Regions from separate parts of the Streptomyces sp. PsTaAH-124 genome, predicted to be linked through region 1. Evidence: riboswitches for the same ligand, from Rfam matches in the RefSeq annotation. Region 1 holds a riboswitch; each other region holds the start of a gene.
The links. A riboswitch is a leader RNA that binds a small molecule or an ion and turns the genes downstream of it on or off. The one in region 1 is predicted to bind cobalamin.
Positions count from the first base shown of each region.

Region 2: it holds a riboswitch for cobalamin, as region 1 does, so the genes downstream of both, B086_RS0117290 (cobalamin biosynthesis protein) here and B086_RS39875 (NAD(P)-dependent oxidoreductase) in region 1, are expected to answer to the same signal.
Region 3: it holds a riboswitch for cobalamin, as region 1 does, so the genes downstream of both, B086_RS0105195 (prenyltransferase/squalene oxidase repeat-containing protein) here and B086_RS39875 (NAD(P)-dependent oxidoreductase) in region 1, are expected to answer to the same signal.

Region 1 is NZ_KB892165.1:108,781-113,666, forward strand. Features, by position in the region: gene cimA (citramalate synthase) at 1-874, opposite strand, end outside; gene B086_RS39875 (NAD(P)-dependent oxidoreductase) at 918-1,922, opposite strand; cobalamin riboswitch at 2,195-2,347, opposite strand; gene B086_RS0112240 (TOPRIM nucleotidyl transferase/hydrolase domain-containing protein) at 2,427-3,044, opposite strand; gene B086_RS0112245 (short-chain fatty acyl-CoA regulator family protein) at 3,114-4,526, opposite strand.
Region 2 is NZ_KB892169.1:409,175-414,060, forward strand. Features, by position in the region: gene B086_RS0117285 (cobyric acid synthase) at 1-1,495, opposite strand, end outside; gene B086_RS0117290 (cobalamin biosynthesis protein) at 1,492-2,466, opposite strand; cobalamin riboswitch at 2,563-2,707, opposite strand; gene B086_RS42900 (DUF397 domain-containing protein) at 2,835-3,086, shown strand; gene B086_RS0117295 (hypothetical protein) at 3,168-3,425, shown strand; gene B086_RS45920 (hypothetical protein) at 3,566-3,694, shown strand; gene B086_RS0117305 (helix-turn-helix domain-containing protein) at 3,866-4,687, opposite strand; gene B086_RS0117310 (hypothetical protein) at 4,775-4,886, opposite strand, start outside.
Region 3 is NZ_KB892159.1:163,552-168,437, reverse strand. Features, by position in the region: gene B086_RS0105205 (hypothetical protein) at 1-235, shown strand, start outside; gene B086_RS0105200 (hypothetical protein) at 315-1,727, opposite strand; cobalamin riboswitch at 1,851-1,926, opposite strand; cobalamin riboswitch at 2,012-2,159, shown strand; gene B086_RS0105195 (prenyltransferase/squalene oxidase repeat-containing protein) at 2,332-4,886, shown strand, end outside.

The DNA of each region.
Region 1 (4,886 bases):
TCTCGGCGAGGGCGTGGGCGGTGCGGGTCAGGTCGCCGAGCCGGGTGCGCGGCACCACCGGCATGCCGAGCTTGGTGGTGAGGTTGCCGATGACCGCGAACAGGTCGGCGTTGCCCGCCCGTTCGCCGTAGCCGTTGGCGGTGCACTGGACGTGGGTGGCGCCCGCCTCCACGGCGGCGATGGTGTTGGCCACGGCGCACCCGGTGTCGTCCTGGCAGTGGATGCCGATACGGAACCCGGTGCGGGCGGCGACCTCGCCGACGGTCTCGGCGAGCCGGCCGGGGAGCTGGCCGCCGTTGGTGTCGCACAGGACGGCGACGTCGGCGCCCGCGCCCATGGCGGCGTCCAGCACCCGCAGCGCGGTGGCGGGGTCGGCGGCGTAGCCGTCGAAGAAGTGTTCGGCGTCGAGGAAGACCCGGCGGCCCTCGGCCACCAGGAGGCGCACGGTGTCCCGGACCATCGCACAGTTCTCCGCCACGTCCGTGCGCAGCGCCCGTTCGATGTGCCGCCGGTCGGACTTGGCGACCAGGGTGATCACCGGGGCCCGGGAGTCGAGCAGGGCCCGTACCTGCGGGTCCTGTTCGGCGCTGCGGCCCGGCTTGCGGGTGCTGCCGAAGGCGACCAACGCGGCGTGCTTCAGGTGCAGTTCATCCGTCGCTCGGGCGAAGAACGCGGTGTCCTTGGGCAGTGCGCCCGGCCAGCCGCCCTCGATGAAGCCGACGCCCAGGGCGTCCAGGGTGCGGGCGGTGGTGAGCTTCTCCGCGACGGAGTAGGAGATCCCCTCGCGCTGTGCGCCGTCGCGGAGGGTGGTGTCGTAGAGATGGAAATCGTCGCCGAGGGGGGTGTCTGCCGGTGTGGTGCGGGTGTGAGCCACTGGGCGTCCTTCCTGGGGAGTTCCTGGGTCCGTGCGCGGCGGTCTACGGGAGCACGGTCCTACGGCGCGAGCGGTCGCCGTCCCAGGCGGCGCGGTTGACCGGTGCGGCGGGGAGGTCGCCGCGCAGCGCCGTCCCGAGCTGGGTGACCGCGGAGTCGGTCATCCGCACGATGGTCTCGGCGGTCAGTCCGGCGGTGTGCGGGGTGAGGATGACGCGCGGGTGGCTGAGCAGCGGGTGCCCGGCGGGCAGCGGCTCCGGTTCGACGACGTCGAGTCCGGCCGCCGCGATGTGGCCGCTCTCCAGCGCGGCGACCAGCGCCTCGGTGTCGAGGACGCCGCCGCGGGAGCAGTTGACGACGAAGGAGCCGCGCGGCAGCCGGGCGAGCTGGTCGGCGCCGATCATCTGCCGCGAGGTCGCGGTCAGGGCGGGCGCGAGCGCGAGGATCGTGGACCGGGACAGCAACTCGTCCAGGGAGGTGACGAGTTCGGCGCCGACCAGATGGGCGATGCGGGGATCGGCGTACGGGTCGTAGGCGAGTACGTCCGCGCCGAAACCGGCGGTCAGCTTCCGGGCGGTCTCGGCGCCGACGTAGCCGAGTCCGACGACGCCCACCGTCCTGCCGTGCAGTTCGTGGAGGCTGAGGTCGCTGCGCTGCCGCCAGGCGGAGCCGTCGCGGGTGGCCGGGTCGGCCCAGTGGAGCTGTTTGAGCGTGGCCAGGATCAGCATGACGATGTGTTCGCTGACCGGAATCCGGCCGAAACCGAGCTGGTTGACGACGAGGATCCCGAATTCGGTGGCCGCCTCGATGTCGACGTTGTCGGTGCCGAATCCGGAGGTGGAGACGACGGTGAGCCGGGGTGCCGCCGCGAGTATCCGGCGGCTGACTTTCTCGGGATAGCGCACCCAGAGCGCGTCGGCGTCGGCCACCGCCGACATCACCTCGGATTCCTCGGAGGAATCCACGACGACGACTTCGGCACCGAGGCCGCGCAGTCTGTCGGCGCCCGAGGAGTCGTACATCGGACGCCAGAGAACGATCTTTGTCACTTCTTCTCTTCCCATCCCCGGATGCTCACGCACGCGGAATCGGCGGTGTCTGAGGGGCGGTGCGCGGGCCACGCGGCACAGGTCGGCAGCGCAAGCGGCCACCGGGGCGGTCGGTTCGCGTGCGGTCACCGTGGAACGCGTGCGCGCGGGCACGCCGGATTCAGCCCCCGACGGAGCTAGGCGAGGATTGCGAATGCAGGCGCCGAAAGCGTGCGGCGCCCTGTCCCGGCATGCGGGAGATTCCCGTAACGCATCAGCACCATCCTCGTGGGCCTCGTCGTGACACCTGCGGGCGGCAATCTGACTTCCGGGGATTTCTCCCCGGTCACAGTGGCGGGACCGTGCCGGATTCTCACCGGCTTCCCCGCTTCGCAGGCACTGGTGATTCATGTATAGCAGCGGGCCCCGTTCCCCGGACCCCCCTACGGCCGCCGCGAACCCCCTATTCGGTACGGGAATTCCCGAGGGGTCGGGCGGAGCGCCGCCCGCCCGGGTGCCCGGCGGTCACACTCGGGCAAGCAGGGCGGCGAGCGGGGCCGGTACGTGTCCCGGCGCGAGGGCCTCCACGAGGACCCGGCCGTAGTGGATCTTGCGGCCCTTCTTGGTGCCGAGGAAGCGCCGCAGCCGCTGGTGCGCGGTGCGCTCGCGCTGCGCGGGCTGGTTCCCGAAGGTCCGCAGGGCGCGCAGGTCGCCCTCGTCCCGGATCAGTTCCTCGACGCGGGCGACACCCAGGGCGCGGACGAGTTCGTCCTCCAGGTCCGCCGCGCACACGAAGTACGCGTCCGGTGCCGCACCGGCCGGGGCGAGGGCGCGGGCGTAGTAGCGGCGCTCCCCCTCGTCGCACAGTCCGGTGAGACGCAGGCCGAGGCCGGTGGGGCCGAGGAGGCGGGCGAAGCGCCCGACGTTGGTGACACCGCCCATCGGCAGCACGCAGACGCCCTCGGCTGCCAGGTCCCGGCCGTCCCGGGCGGCCAGCGCGTCGACCGCCGCCGCATCGCTCGGCCCTTCGAGCAGGACGGCGGTCCGGACGGGCAGCAGCGCGGCCCGTTCGCGCGCGGGACCGCCGGGTCCGCCCGACGCCCACGCGAGGACCGCTTCCCGGAACGCGTCCATGTCAGCCATGGGAGGAGTCTCCGCCCCGCTCACGCCACCGTGCCAGAGGATTTCCCCGGCCCCGGACCCGGACCCGGCCTACGTGAGCGGCCCGGCGCCCGTGACCGGATAGGGCACGAAGGTGCTGCTGTGCTGGTCGATGAGCAGCGGGCGGCCGAGCGGTGGCGCGGCCCGCTGCGAGCAGTCGAGGCGTTCGCAGACGCGGCAGCCCATGCCGATGGGAGTGGCCGCCGCGGCGTTGCCGAGGTCCAGGCCCTCGGAGTAGACGAGGCGGTGGGCGTGGCGGATCTCGCAGCCGAGGCCGATGGCGTAGACCCGGCCGGGCTCGCCCCAGCCGCCGCGGTGCCGGGTGACGGCGCGGGCGGTCCACAGGTAGCGGCGCCCGTCGGGCATGGCGGCGATCTGCACATGGATGCGGCCGGGCACGGCGAACGCCTCGTACACGTTCCACAGCGGGCAGGTGCCGCCGCCCCGGGAGAAGTGGAAGTCGGTGGCCGACTGGCGCTTGGACATGTTGCCGGCCCGGTCGACGCGGACGAAGGAGAAGGGGACGCCGAGCAGCCGGGGCCGCTGGAGGGTGCTCAGCCGGTGGCAGACGGTCTCGTAGCCGACTCCGTAGTGGTCGGTGAGGCGTTCGATGTCGTAGCGGGCCTCCTCGGCCGCCGCGTGGAACGCGGTGTACGGGAGGATCAGCGCGGCGGCGAAGTAGTGGGCGATGCCGATGCGGGTCAGGCCGTGGGCCGGGGTGCCGGGGGCGAAGTCCTCGGCGGCCAGCCGGGCGAAGTCGTCGCCGTGTTCCAGCAGGGCGAGCTGGGTGGCCATGCGGAAGGCGCGGCGGCCGGGGCGCAGCCGCGGGGACAGGTGCAGGGTGCGGGTGCTCTCGTCGTAGTGGTGCAGCCGGTCGCCGGTCTCGGCGGCCAGGTGGACGCCGTGGGAGGCGGCGAGCCGGGCGGTGAGGGCGGCGGTCGTCTCGCCCGGCCGGACCCCGGTCCGCGCGGCCAGGTCCTCGGCGGCGAGGTCGGTGGCGTGCAGGTAGTTGCGCCGCCGGTAGAAGAAGTCCCGTACCTCCTCGTGCGGTGAGGAGGCGGGGGTGCGCGCGCCGTCCCGGCCGTCGGTGGCACCGGCCAGCCGCTCGGACAGCTCCTGGTTGCGGCGGCCGAGGTCCAGCAGCACCCGGGCCACGGCGGGCGTCCGGGAGGCGAGGTCGGCGAGATCGGCCGCGGTGACCCGGGACTCGGCGATCTCCCCGGCCAGCGCCTCACGCAGGTCGGCCACCAGCCGGGTGGTGTCGCGCTCGGAGAAGAAGCCCGGGTCGATGCCGAAGGTCTCGGTCAGCCGGAGCAGCACGGGCACGGTGAGCGGCCGGGAGTCGTGCTCCATCTGGTTCAGATAGCTGGGCGAGATGCACAGCACCCGGGCCAGTTCGGCCTGGCTCATCCGGCGGTCCTCGCGCAGCCGCCGCAGCCGGGCGCCCGCGTACGTCCTGCTCACCGCTCACTCCTCCGGGCCGACGGCACGTCCCGCCCAGCCTAGGCGAACCGGCGCCGTGCGCGGTCTTCGCAACCTTGGCAAAAAACGAGGGAAAGATACGCAGAACTTGGCAGCCGTCCATGGTTGTTGGCACTCAGTGCCAGTGCCAGAGTCGTAGTGCGGCCCGCCGGAACGGGCCGGCGCCACCGGGGAGCGGGGTCCGATTCACCGCCCTGACGTCGGAGATCCTGACACCGGTGGCGTCCCGGACCGGCAACGTTGCTCACGTGCGCCCACCACGGGTGGCGGCGGGCCGCACCCTTCGACGAGTCGTTCAAGACACGCAGTGCCATTACACGCCATGACGGCCGGTGGATTCGC
Region 2 (4,886 bases), on a different contig from region 1:
AAGGCAGTCCTTGCGGCGCGCCGGACTCGATGAGCCGCCACAGCGCGTCCGTGTCCGCGTGCTGTTCGATCAGGTCGCCGAGCCGGTCGAGCTGCTCCTCGCGCAGCGCGGCGAACGACGTGGTGGGCGAGGGCACGAAACGGCGGCCCGCGGCGGCGGCGACCACCCGCAGGAAGGCCCGGCGGAAGCCGTCCGACTCCAGCGAGCCGTGCCAGTGCGTGCCCCAGACCGAGCCGGCCCGGCAGCCGTCGAGGAAGGGCTCGCCGCCGGTGACGTCGGCGACGCCGTGATGGATCTCGTAGCCCTCGACCCGCTCGCCGAGGGCCGTCCCCTCGGGCCGGGCGAGGGTCTTGTCCGGGGCGAACCGGACGCGTACGGGCAGCAGTCCGAGCCCGTCGACCCGGCCGCGACGGCTCTCGACGTCGTCCTCGATGTGCTCGCCGAGGAGCTGGAAGCCGCCGCAGACACCGAGGACGGGCCGCCCCTCGGCGGCCCGGCGGCGCAGCGCGTCCGCGAGGCCCCGCTCGCGCAGCCAGTCCAGCGCCCGCACGGTGCCGCGGGTGCCCGGGACCACGACGAGATCGGCGTCGGCCAGTTCCTCGGGCCGGTCCACGAACCGCACGACGACGCCCGGTTCGGCGGCCAGCGCGTCCACGTCGGTGAAGTTGGACATCAGCGGGACGGCGCAGACGGCGACCCGCAGCACGTCCTCGCCGACCGGCGGCGCCACGGCGGACTCCCGTACGGCACCGCGCAGCGACACCCGCAGTCCGTCCTCCTCGTCGATGCCGAGCCCGTGCCGGAAGGGCAGCACCCCGTAGGTGTGCCGCCCGGTGAGCCCGTGCAGCATGCCGATGCCGGGTTCGAGCAGCGAGACGTCGCCGCGGAACTTGTTGACGAGGAAACCGGCGACCAGTTCCTGGTCCTCGGGACAGAGCAGGGCCACGGTGCCGAAGAAGGAGGCGAAGACGCCGCCGCGGTCGATGTCGCCGACGACGACCACCGGCAGCCGCGCGCCGCGCGCGATGCCCATGTTGACGATGTCGGTGCGGCGCAGATTGATCTCGGCCGGACTGCCCGCGCCCTCGCAGATCACCGCGTCGTAGGAGCCGCGCAGTTCGGCCAGGCAGTCCAGCACCGTGCCCAGCAGCCGCTGCTGGCGCCCGCCGTGGTAGCCGCGCGCGCTCATCTCGCCCACCGGCCTGCCCAGCAGCACCACTTGGCTGCTCTGCTCGCCGCCCGGCTTGAGCAGCACCGGGTTCATCAGCGCGGTCGGCTCGATCCGGCACGCCTGCGCCTGCATGGCCTGCGCCCGGCCGATCTCGGCGCCCTCACGGGTGACGAACGAGTTGAGGGACATGTTCTGCGCCTTGAACGGCGCGACCTTGACGCCCTGGCGTGCCAGCCACCGGCAGATCCCGGCGGTGACGACGCTCTTCCCGGCGTCGGAGGTGGTCCCGGCGACGAGCAGCCCGCCGCCCCGGCCACCGCTCATGACGTACGTCCCTTCGTCCGACGGTCGCGACGGCCGCACAGGAGCCTCACGGCGGCGCAGGTGCCGAGCGCGAGCCAGCTCACGCGCCGTGAGAGCCGTACGGCCCGGTCGATGTCACCGGCCCGCACCGCGCGCCCCGCCGCGCCGTTCAGCACCGGCCGGTGCTCCACGCGCCCGGCGTACGACAGCGTGCCGCCGAGGCGGACGCCGAGCGCGCCCGCGAACGAGGCTTCCACCGGCCCGGCGTTGGGGCTCGGGTGCCGTCCGGCGTCCGCGCGCCAGGCGCGCACGGCGCCGCGCGGATCGCCGCCCGCCGCGGTGGCCAGGACGGCGGTCAGCCGGGCGCCCGGCCAGCCGGCCAGGTCGTCCAGGCGGGCGGAGGCCCAGCCGAAGCGCCGGTGGCGGGGCGACTTGTGGCCGACCATGGCGTCCAGGGTGTTGACGGCACGGAAGCCGAGAAGGCCGGGCACGCCCGCGACGGCGCCCCAGACGAGGGCGCCGACCACGGCGTCGGAGGTGTTCTCGGCGACCGACTCGACGACCGCGCGGGCGATCTGGGCGGCGTCCAGCGCCTGCGGGTCGCGCCCGCACAGATGCGGCAGCCGCGCCCGCGCGGCCTCGATGTCGCCGGACTCCAGGGCCTGTCCGACGGCGCGGGCCTCGCGGGCCAGCGAGGTGCCGCCGACCACGGCCCAGGTGGCGGCGCCGGTCAGCAGGACGGAGGCGGTGTACGGGAAGCGGGAGGCGCGGGCGGCGCGGGCGGCGGCGGCCCCCAGCGCGACGGCGCCACCGGCGCACACGGCGGTGTGCAGCGCGCCCCAGCCGCGGTGGTCGTGCCACAGCGCACGTTCGACGGCGCCCGCGGCCCGCCCGAACACGGCGACCGGATGCCCGCGGCGCGGGTCGCCGAGGAGCAGGTCACCGAGGAGGCCGGCGGCGGCGCCGTACGCGAAGACGCGATCGGCACCCATCGGGTCAGCCGGCCGCGGGGTCGGTCAGGGAGTCGCTGATGAACCTCGGTCGGCAGCCGCGCATGGCGATGGTCCTCACTCAGGGTGTCCGCGCCCTGGTTCGACGTGACCGGCGGCGAGAGTTCCTGGCTTCCGGGGGTGTTCCTCCCCGGTGACAGTGGCGGGACCGCGCCGGATTCGCACCGGCTTCCTCTTCTGCCGCCGTACATGGCCCCGGAAGTCCACCACGGCCCCGGAACAGCCGTCAACTTGCCGTTGACCTGCGGCGGGGTGGTGTGCCGAGGCTCATATCCCCGATCCGGGCCCGCGGACTTGAAACGGCTCCTTCTGGCCTCTTTCCCGGCGGCGAAGCTGGGAAGACTCCTGTCATGAACATCCATGGGGGCTGGAGGAGGCGGGCGTCGGCAGGCAGGGAGCCGACGGGGCGCGCTTGGGTCAGGAGCAGCTACTCGGCGAGCGGCGGAGAGTGCGTGGAGGCAGCTTGGGAGCAGGGCCGTGTGCTCGTGGGCGACTCGAAGCGGCCGGTGGACGGCGCGAGCGGGCCCGTGCTCGCCTTTCGCCGTACGGCGTGGTGTGGTTTTCTGGCGGGGCTGGTGAACCCGGAAGCGGGCGGCTCGTGATCGCCCCGGGGGACGGGAGGTCCACCTATGCGGGACCGAGCTGACGGAACGGCGTCGGCGGTGGGAAACCGCGATGGAACCATGGAGAACCGGACGTCCGCGGCGCTCCCGCTGATCCTCTTCTCCTCGGCCACCGGGATCCTCGCGGTGGGGGCCGGCGCGTTGGCGGCGCTGCTGGTACCGGACGGCGCGGCGCGCGGCGTTGTCTGGCTGCTGGTCACCGCGCTGGTGGCCGTCGGCGGCGGACTGTGGTGGGGGCTCACTCCGCTCACGGAGCGGCTGAGGGTCCTGAACCGGGCCCTTGAGACGGTTCAGCCCCGGGGCGAGCCCCCTCGCTGACCCCGCCGGGCACGGCGGCACCGGAGCGCCGACGCAGCGCTCTGCCCACGGTGGCGCCGAGCGCTGTGAGGACCGCCGCGCCGACCGCCCCGGTGACAGTGGTAGTCAGCGGGGTGGCCGCCGCGAACGGAACGGCGGGAGTGACCCGGGTGGCCACGGCGATGCTCAGCAGGAGGACGCTCGCGCACGCCGTGGCCACCAGCATGCGGGCGGACAGCAGCCGGATCTCGTTGGAGACCCGGGCGTTCTCCAGCTCGATCAGCCGCTGAAGCCACTCGGGCTGCTTGATCGCCTCGACCTTGACCGTGTTGTCGTCGAGTGGAGCAGCGTTCTCCGGCTCGGCGCCCCCCGTACGCAGGCGCTGCCACCACGTTCGTATTCCGAAGACCGCCATGGTCCTCCCACCCCGTTCCCGCCCGGGTCGTCGTCCCGTCCCGGGGTCAGCTGTTGTCCAGGCTCCCTCTGACTGCGCCGAGCAGGTCGGTCATCCGGTCGCCCTCGTACGCGATGGCGCTGATCTCCTCGAAGCACTCCTGGTAGCGGGCCATCAGGGCCAGATCATCGCGGCTCGACAAGCCGCCTCCTGGTCCCTCCACGTAGAGCAGGTCGTCGTCGTCGCGGAAGCTGAGCAGGATGAACGGCGTCGCGACGCTGAAGTGCGCCCCGGCGGAGAACGGCAGCACCCGCAGATTGGTGCGCGGGTGCTCCGTGAGGGACAGCAGATGATCGATCTGCCGTCGCATCACGGCGGGTCCGCCGACCTGCCGCCGCACGGCCGCCTCGTCCAGGACGATGTCGATCCGGGGACCGTCGCTCCCGTCGAAGAACCGCTCCTGCCGGGAGAGCCGGAGGTCCACCTGCTGGCGCAGCAGCGACTCGGGGCCCAGCGCCGACAGCAGCGCCGTGGCGTAGTCCTCCGTCTGCACGAGCCCCGGCAGGATGGTCGGGTTGTACATGCGGATCGTGTCCGCCGACCCCTCGTACCCCAGGTACAAGGCGTACTGGGGCGACACCACGTCGCTGTACTGCGCCCACCATGACTGTCCTTTCGAGCCGCGTGCCGCGTCCTCCAGCTCCGCGACCAGACCGGCGTCCGTGACCTCGTACAGCTGGAGCAGGGCCCGCAGGTCCGTGACCCCGAGACTGACCGTCCCGGCCTCGATCCTGATCAGTTTGGAGAGCGACCATTCGAGGGCCTTCGTTGCGTCCCGCTGGGTCAACCCGGCGTTCTCGCGTGCCTTGCGCAGTTCGATTCGCAGCAAAAACCCCCGTAAGCGTCATAGAACGGCTCACGGGGGTCGATGCGGATGGTGCGGCCGGGGACTGAGCGGCCGCAGGGCTTCCTGTGGTCAGCCCAGAATCAGGGAAATTCCGTAGGCGACAGCCGCCGCACACAGCGCGAAGCACGCATAGGCACCGGCGGTGGCGGCGACGGCCGACTCGCCGCGGGTCGACGCGGCC
Region 3 (4,886 bases), on a different contig from region 1:
GGCGGCAGGGGAGTCCGGTGAACCGGCCCCACCCGCGTGCGACCAGAGGCACACGTACGCCTGCTCGGGCGGCCACCTCCACTTCGTGGTGCAGCCCGTCGGGAAGGCGGACCGGACGCGGTTCGGTGCCGTCGGCCCCGCCCTTCAGGCGGCCATGGGCGGGGCCGGGTGCTTCGCGTCGGCGGCGGAGGTGGAGGCGGTGTGCGGACGGCTGCGGGAGGTCCTCCACGGCTGAACGGGACCGCCCCGTCCTGCTGGACGGGACCGCCTCGCCTCGCTGGACGGGGCCGCCCCGTCCGCCGTCCGCCCGGTGGTCAGGCCCCCCAGCGCACCGCGACCGTGTCGCCGACGCCCACCGTCGTGCCCCGGGAGGCGGTGGTGAAGGCGCCGCCGTCGATGCTCACCTTCCAGGTGCCGGTGCCGCTGTTGGCCTTGCCGTTGAGGGCGGTGACCGTGCCGGTGCCGGAGGACGGGGTGACGGCGGTGACGCAGCCCGCCGGGGTGGCGGCGCCGGTGGCGGCGTCCAGGACGGCGCCCAGCGTGGTCGTCGTGCCGGTCGGGGTGAGCGCGACGGAGCACACCTTCGGGCTGCCGGTGCCGTCGTCGACGCTGAGCGCCAGCTTCGTGGCCGTACCGGAGACCAGTGAGCCCTGGGCCACCCACTGCGGGGCGCCCGCGGTCACCGGTGCGGGCGGGGCCGCGGTGAAGCCGCCGCCGGCCACCGCGCGCAGCGCGTCGGCCGACGCGTACGCCGAGGGGACCGTGTCGGCGGGCTGGTACTTGAAGCCGCCGCCCGGGTTGAACTGCTGCGCGAGCAGGAAGTCGACCGGAGTCCTGCCCAGGGAGGTGAGGAAGTCCCCGGTCTGCGGGTTGATGCCGCACGCGTTGAGACCGGACACCGCCCAGCCGTTGGAGTCGCTGTTGACCCCGAACATGGCGTTGAACGCACCGCTGTTGGCGACCAGCTTGCTCTTCAGGAACGCCTTGGCCTGCACGATGTCCGTGTCGGTGTTCGGCACCCCCGACACACACAGCGCGGCCATCGCCGCCCCGGTCATGTCGATGTCACCGGCGGTGGCGAGCTGCCCGGGATCGCCCTCGGCCTTGCTGTAGTTCCAGCCGCCGTCGTCGTGCTGGTTGGCCCGGATCCGGGTGACCAGCGCGTCGCGCAGCGCCTGCGGGACACGCACCTGGCCCGACTGGGTGCGGGCGCCGCCCAGGGCGAGCGCCGCGAAGACGGTGCCGTTGAAGTTGGCGGGCGGGCCGAAGTAACCGGGCTGGGACGTCTGCCAGTAGCCGTAGATGTCGGCGATCAGATTGCGGGAGGCGGAGACCCGGGCGGGGTCGACACCGGCGGCGTAGGCGTTCAGGGTGGCCCGCTCGTAGTCCGTGACGACCGGGGTGGCGGACGGCCAGCTCGCGGTGGAGAGCAGGGTGCGGTAGACCGATCTGGCGTTCTTGGCGGGATCGCCGTCCGGAGTGACGTCCACGGCCGCGGTACCGGCCGCGGCGAGGGCGCTGAACGCCCACTCGTTGGACAGCCCCGGCCCCGCGTACGAACCGTCCGCCGCCTGGAGCGACTTGAGATAGGTGACGCCGTTCGCCTTGGACGTGGCGATCTGCGCCGGGGTGGAGGTGGCCGCGGCGGGCAGCGCGGTGAGCGTGAGGGCGCCGACGGCGGCCGCCGCGGTGAGCGCGACGCGGCTGAGGGACAGCGGACGGGACATGGCCTGCTCCTTGGATGAAGGACGCCGACCCGGCCCGTTGCCGGGCCCCGGCGGGCCTGCGGAGCAGCGGGCGTGGCCGCCGTCCGGACGCGTGGACCGGCTTCCAGAGATGGTGCACCGCCTGGGCATTCGGGCTCGGGGCGGCCTCCCGCCGCCCCACACCGCTGCGCGTCAGCCCCGGACTCCCACCGGGTTCCCCCACTCGGCAGTCCGGGACGGTACCCGACCGGCCAACCGGCCGCCAGTGTCCGCCTCGGAGGGCGGTCGAGCCCGTCCGGAGCTCCTTGACGGCCCTCGTGGCGCGTGCTCAAATCTCGGTGATACGCAACGAGTTCCAGGGGAAGCCGGTCGAAGTCCGGCGCTGACCCGCAACCGTGGGCCCGGTCCGCCGGGCGAGCCGGAATGCCTGGAGCGTGCTCAACAGCAACAGACGCCGTCGTGGACTACGGCGTGGTGCGACCGGCCTTCCGGCCGCCCGGGGACCACCCCGGCCGGTGAGGGCCCCTCTGCCACGTCCGCGTCCGCGCCGGACAGGCGCGAGGGGACCGGGGTGGACACGGGGAAGCGAAGAAGCGGGCCGACGACCGCGAGCACACGGCGGGCGGTGTCGCTCGGCTCGGCTCTGCTCGTCGTCCTCGCCTCCTGTGTGGCGTTCCTCACGACCGCGCCCGCCGCCGCGGACGGCGCCGACGGCTGCACCGCCACCCATGGCGCCGTGGTGGCCGTCGACTTCGGACCGTTCGGCGGCAAGGTCGAGCGCGGCTGCGACCCCGCCCCCACCACCGGCTACAACCTGCTGCACCAGGCCGGGTTCACCACCACCGGCACCCAGCACGACGGTCCCGGCTTCCTCTGCCGCATCGGCTACGGCGCCTTCGACTCCGGTACGGAGTACCCGACCCCGGCCGCCGAGGACTGCGTACTGACCCCGCCCGCCACGGCCTACTGGTCGTACTGGGTGGCCGCGCCCGGCGACAAGGACTGGACCTACAGCTCGCGCGGTGCGATGACACGCACCGTCAAGGACGGCGACGTCGACGCCTGGGTCTTCGGCGGCACCGACATCGGCGGCACCAAGGGCAAGCCCGCCTTCAGCCCCGACGATGTACGCGTCCCGGGTGGCCACACACCCGACCCCGGCGGCAGCGGCACCCCCACCGGCGCGCCCGGCCAGATCGACACCGCCGCCGCGGCGGCCTGGCTCGCCGGCCGCCTCACCGACGACGAACGCATCGTCGACGACGGCGCGACCACCGCGAACTACGAACTGACCGCCGACACCGCCTACGCGCTCGCCGCCGCGAACGGCAGGAACGCCACCCTCGACAAGGTCACCGGCTTCCTCGCCGCCCATGTCGCCGACTACGCCTACCCGAACGGCGCCGGCCAGGCCCCCGACGCCACCGCCGCCGCCCGCCTCGCCCTCCTCGCCGAGACCACCGAACGCGACCCGCACGCCTTCGGCGGCCACGACCTGATCGACGCCCTCGCCTCACACGTGTGCACGGCGGGCCCCGAGTCCGGACCGGCCCCCGGCTGCACCGCCGCCGGTGACTTCCGCACCGCCTTCCAGACCGAGGGCCAGGCCCTGTCCGTCCTCGCCCTGCTGCGCGCCGGGCAGATACCCCCGGCCGCGTCCGTCGACCGCCTCGCCCGGCTCCAGTGCAAGGACGGCGGCATCACCAGCATCCTCATCCGCCCCGGCGAGTACTGCGACGGCGACCCCGCCACCACCGGCCTGGTCGCCCTGGTCCTGCAACGGGCGGGCGGCCACGACGACACGGTGGACGCCGCCCGTACGTATCTCACCGAGTCCCAGTCGGCGGACGGCGCCTTCCCCGGCTACACCGGCTCCACCACCGGCAGCGTCACCGCCACCGCGTACGCCGCCCAGGCCCTGCGCGCCCTCGGCGACACCCGGCGGGCGGACGCGGCCGTGGGCTGGCTCTCCCGGCACCAGCTCGACGGCGGCGGCTTCGGCTTCGAGGAGACCGACACCGACCCCGTCGTCCACCCCACGTCGCCCGCCGTCCTCGCCGGGGCGGGCACCAGCCTCGTCACCGTCACCACGAAGCCGTCCGTGCCCCCCACCAGCGGCCCGCCGACCGAGCCCGGCGGCACGCCCAGCGGCTCCCCGACCGGGCCCGCCAGCAGCCCCAGCGGCCCCGCCCCGGGCGGCGGCACCGGACCCGACCTGAAGAAGGGCGTCGCCTACCTCACCGCCCCGGCCCAGCTCCAGCAGGGCCGGTACTACACCGACGCGCCCGGCTCGGGCACCGCGTCGTTCGGCCTCACCATCGACGGCGCCTACGCGCTGGCCGCCACCGGCCTGGACAACGCCAGGCTGCGCGGCATCGTCGACTTCCTCGACCAGCGCGGCAAGGACGCCACCGGCAGCACCATCGACACCTGGACCGGTTTCGGCACCGGGCACGTGCTGGGCGGCTCCGTCGGCAAGGCGGCGGTGCTCGCCGAGGCCGTGGGACGCGACCCGCGGAACTTCACCGGGCACGACCTCATCGCCACCCTCGCCAAGGCCGTCTGCACCGCCCCGAGCAAGGCCCCCGACCGCTCCTGCCCGGCCAAGGGCGCCTACACCTACGCGCCCTCCGTCTTCTCCCAGTCCCTGGGCGTCCTCGCGCAACTGCGCGCGGGCGAGAAGACGGCGGCCCAGCAGCCGATCGCCTACCTGGAGAGCCTCCAGCACCCGAGCGGCGCCTGGCCGAGCCTCATCCCCTCCACCGGCGACTCCGAGGTCGACTCCACCGCCATGGCCGCGATGACCCTCGACCTGGCCGGCGGCGACACGGCGCGGCAGGCCGTGCGCAAGGCGCTCGCCTGGCTCGCCTCCCAGCAGCTCCCGGACGGCGGCTTCCCCGGCGCCTCCGGCGACTCCGTCAACTCCACCGGGCTCGCCGTCCAGGGGCTGTCCCTGGACAAGGACGCCTACGCCCCGCAGATCACCCGGGCCCTCGCCTTCCTCGCCGCGCAGCAGAACGCGGACGGCGGCTTCAACGTGGCCAAGGAGGGCCAGCGCGGCTCCGACGTACGGGCCTCCGCCCAGGCCGTGGGCGGCGCGACCGGCATCTCCTTCGGCACCCTGAAGGCCGACCTGACCGGCACCTCGCCGCAGCCCGGCCCGACATCGGACCAGGGCGG